DNA from 2 places in the Microbacterium sp. AISO3 genome. Region 2 is predicted to be linked to the other one. Evidence: predicted binding sites of a transcription regulator. Region 2 holds the regulator's gene; the other holds the start of a gene.
The links. Region 2 encodes LexA, which represses DNA repair genes until DNA is damaged. Its sites were predicted from a motif close to TCGAACANNTGTTCGA; they were not measured.
Positions count from the first base shown of each region.

Region 1: CBF90_RS15465 (HNH endonuclease signature motif containing protein) is a predicted target of LexA. The motif match lies at 1,481-1,496, and genes of this name have one in related genera.

Region 1 covers NZ_NHRF01000015.1:11,483-13,681, reverse strand. The annotation lists gene CBF90_RS15465 (HNH endonuclease signature motif containing protein) at 31-1,446, opposite strand; tRNA gene CBF90_RS15460 (tRNA-Trp) at 1,692-1,764, shown strand; gene secE (preprotein translocase subunit SecE) at 1,809-2,066, shown strand; gene nusG (transcription termination/antitermination protein NusG) at 2,141-2,199, shown strand, end outside.
Region 2 covers NZ_NHRF01000010.1:87,793-89,991, forward strand. The annotation lists gene CBF90_RS14045 (histidinol-phosphate transaminase) at 1-299, opposite strand, end outside; gene CBF90_RS14050 (LysM peptidoglycan-binding domain-containing protein) at 342-698, opposite strand; gene lexA (transcriptional repressor LexA) at 955-1,620, shown strand; gene CBF90_RS14060 (prolyl oligopeptidase family serine peptidase) at 1,699-2,199, shown strand, end outside.

The sequences.
Region 1 (2,199 bases), on a different contig from region 2:
GTACGGGCGCGGAGTCGCGACCCCCGGGGTTCAGAACGGCGGTGGCCCGCCGGGTGGCTTGCCTGCTCCGGCGCGGGAACGCGGCGGGTCGGCTGTGTCGATAGTGAAGCAGACGGAGGGTATGGGGACGTCTTCGCGGTAGACCCGCCCGAGGGGTGAGGTCCATTCGAGGATCCCGCCGCCGACCTGTCTCACCTCCCACTTAGTGAATTGCTTCATCGAATGGTGTCGTTGGCAGAGGTGGGCGAGGTTGAAGATGTGGGTGTGCCCGCCGAGGGCGTGATCGATGGTGTGGTCGATCTCGCAGCGGATGGCGGCTCGTCGGCATCCGGGGAACCGGCAGTGCTGATCCCGCGCCATGAGGAGTTTCTTCATCGATGCGGTGGGCCGGTACGTGTCGATCTCGACCGGGGTGCGGGTGACGGGGTCGATGAAGAGTCGGTCCCACTCCGATACCTGCCCGGCGAGCTGTCGTGCCGTGTCGGCGTCGATCAGCGCACCGCCGACGGCTTCGGCGGGGTTGTCATCGCGCCCCATCAGCGTCTCTGCGGTGACGGCGACTTGCACCCGGGCTCGGATCGCGCCGAGCGCACCGGCGCGGTCGGTGCCGTAGGTCGGGTCGACCACGGGTGCTCCTCCGAGGACGAGGTCGCCGAGGATGTCGGCCCGCAGCTGGTCCATCGTCCGGACGTCCGGTGCGGCATCCGTTCCCGCCGGGCTGGCAACCGCGTCAGCGTGCACTCCGACAGCCCCGGCGGCATCCGCACCGTCAGCGCCCTCAACCCGGGCGTCCTTGACGGACTGTCCCATCTGCGTGAGCCGGTCGAGCATCCCTGCGGCGATGACCGTCGGGATGTTGGCGACGAGGTTCGACATCCCATCGGACCCGTGGAACACGCGCACGCATCGTTCCGCCGCCGCCGTCTTGTGCCGCTCCGTGAACGTCTGCGGGTGAAGCTGGGCCGCCAACGCGTCCAGCGCAGCCCGCACCCGGGACGGCACATCCCGCTCGCACACCGCGATCGCCGCTTCCGCGAACAAGTCGCGCACCTCGTCCGGCACCCCCGCACCGACCCGCACGACCACATCCACGTGTCCGCGTTCAATCCGCCGCTGCACCCACGCGTCGAACACAGCCGGGTAGTCGTCGATCACGGCCATCGCGTGATCGATTTCGCCCTGCAGCTGCCGATCCGTCAGCCGCGCCATCCCGGCCGCTTCGGCCGCGACCGACCGCAGCTCCATGTCCGACGCCATGCCTCGCACGCCGTCACGACGCGCCTCACGCAACGCCGACCACCCCAGCTCCGCCAACGCCCGAACCCGCGCCACATCAGACGCATGAGCCAGATCGAGCGCCTCCGCGAACACCGAGAACGCGTCGGCGTGCGGCGACCCACCCGAGGCGCCCTCGCCTCCGAGCCCATGGTCGCCGTTCGATGTCATGTTCCCATGATGGCAGCGGGTTACGACATTCACATCGAATGCAGTTTCGCCTGTGCGCAACGGGCTCCGTATCTCTCCAGGGGAGGAGTCCGTGCCGAATCCGCGCCGACGTTCGCGACCCCGGCAGTCATGACGTACACTGAGAGGAGCAGTCGAAATCTGCATTCTTTCGCCATGCCCAAGCGTCGAAGACTCGACGGCCGTGGAGGAATGCGGGCGTAGACCCCGGGGTCCGAAGGATCTCTAGGGCGGTAGCTCAATTGGCAGAGCAGCGGTCTCCAAAACCGCAGGTTGCAGGTTCGATTCCTGTCCGCCCTGCGCGTCGGCGTCAGCCGGCACACGGAAGGTATCAGGTGGGTTCGATGGTCCAAGAGGGTGGCGAAGTCGTCGCCGCAGGTGGCGCGCCCCGCGAGAAGAGGCCGAACATCTTCGCGCGGATCATCATCTTCATCCGCCAGGTGTTCGCCGAACTCCGCAAGGTCGTCACCCCGACCCGCCAGGAGCTCGTGAAGTTCACGGCAGTGGTCCTCGGATTCGTCGTCGTCATGATGGCGCTCGTCTACGGCCTCGACGTCCTGTTCGTCTGGATCACCACCGTCGTCTTCGGCGTCCCGGGCTGATCGACGGGCCCAGCCCGCACGACCCGCGAATGCCTGCCGCGCAGGCATCCCGACAACCGATGGAAGAGAACGCAGTGTCAGAACGCATCCCCGACGACGTCGATTGGGCTACGGCCGCCGAGCAGTCCAGCGA
Region 2 (2,199 bases):
AGGTGCTGCAGGACCTCGTTCGATCCGTTCGCTGCCCAGATGCGATCGGGGGTCAGGCCGTGGCCGAGGTACTCGGCGAACGACTCGCGGAGGTGGGTGAACTCGCGGTCGGGATAGCGGTTGACGTCGCGCAGGGCGCGGGCTACGGCATCCAAGATGTCGTCGGCGACCTCTTCGGGAACGGGATGCGTGTTCTCGTTGACGTTCAGCGCGACCGGAAGCGGCGCCTGCGGGGCGCCGTACGGGGTGAGGCCTCGCAGATCGTCTCTGAGGGGCAGATCATCCAGACTCGGGCTCATCCCACCCATGCTAGGCCGCGCGCGCCACTGTTGCCGCCGGAGTCAGCTCGCGGCGTACTCGGCCGGGATCGCAAGCGTCTGGCCGGCCTCGAGCTGGCCCGAGCCGAGAGCGTTCAGTCGGATGATCGCATCGACGACATCGCGGGGGTCGGCGGCGGGCGCCACCTCTTCGGCGATGGACCAGAGCGATTCGCCGGACATCACGGTCACGGTCGTGAACGAGCCGGCGGGGGCGCCGACCTCGCTCGAGGCGAGCGCGCCTCCCCCCGAGAGCACGGCTGCTGTGACGGCGACGACCGCCGGAAGGGCGGCGATCGTGGCGACGACGCGGCGTCCGCGGCGCGTCAGACGCAGGCGGGTACGGGGGGCCGGTGCGAAGCGGGCATCGATCGTGGTCATGGCATCTCCTCGGGAGCGGTAGGAAGATTCGCCCCCGCCTCTCGGCTGGGAGAGACGGGTGCGAACTTCGGTTCCGAACGTATCTTCGATATTGTGTGGTGTCAACCACCCACCGAAATCGGAGACCGATCGAAGAGACACGCGGAGCGTTCCGCGATGTCGCCGTCGTATCGGGCTACCTTTTCGACAGCGAGAGCCCACCATGAACCTCCGACATCGGGTCGGGGACGGGGCGCGACGACAGGAGACCGGCGGTATGAGCGAGAAGCCGCAGACGCGACGACGCAAGAATCTGAGCGACAAGCAGCTCGCGATCCTCGAGGTGATCCAGAACGCGATCGCCCGCAACGGCTACCCGCCGAGCATGCGCGAGATCGGCGACGCGGTCGGCCTCAAGTCGCTGTCCAGCGTCACCCACCAGCTGAACCAGCTCGAGCTCAGCGGCTACCTGCGGCGCGACCCCGGCAAGACCCGCGCGATGGAGGTGCTCATCGATCTCCCGGGCACCGCCGGCGAGAACCCGGCCGACGCCGCGCCCGCCCTCGGCGACGCCGCCCTCGTGCCGCTCGTGGGCCGCATCGCGGCGGGCGTGCCGATCACCGCCGACCAGCAGGTCGAGGAGATCTTCCCGCTGCCGCGCCAGCTCGTCGGCAAGGGCGAGCTGTTCATGCTCAAGGTCGTCGGCGACTCGATGATCGACGCGGCCATCTGCGACGGCGACTGGGTCGTCGTGCGGGCGCAGGCAACCGCCGACAACGGCGAGATCGTCGCGGCCATGCTCGACGGCGAGGCGACGGTGAAGACGCTCCGCCAGCGCGACGGCCACACGTGGCTCCTCCCCCGCAACTCGGCGTTCGAGCCGATCCTCGGCGACGACGCGACGGTGCTCGGCAAGGTCGTGGCGGTTCTGCGCACGGTCTGAGGCGCCACGGGACGGCATCCGCTCCCCACCGTCTCCCCGGTCGAGGTCGGGAAGCCAGGCCTCGCGTAGCGTGGCTGTATGTCGCAGCAGCTTCCCTATGGTTCCTGGCCGTCTCCCCTGACCGCGGCATGGGCCAGCGCGTCATCATTGCGCCTCGACGGCGCGAGCTTCGTGGGTGATGAGATCTGGTGGGGCGAGTCGCTGCCCGACGAGGCCGGTCGCGTCGCGGTCATGCGCCGCCGCGGCGATGGCACCGTGCAGGTCGTCCTCCCCGCACCCTGGAACGCCCGGTCGCGCGTGCACGAGTACGGCGGCGGAGCCTGGACGGTGTCGGATGACGGCGAGCTGTTCTTCGTCGACAAGTCCGACCAGCGCATCCGGAGCCTTCGCCCGGGCGGCGATCCCCGACCGCTCACTCCGGAGGAGACCGGCACGCACTACGGGGGCCTTCGCTGGCAGCGCGGCGTCCTCCTCGCGGTTCGCGAACGCGAACGACCCGGCGGCACGCCCGAGCGCCACATCGTCCGCATCGAGCGCGCTGACAGCGCCGAGGTTCCCGACGCCTCGAGCGTGACCGAG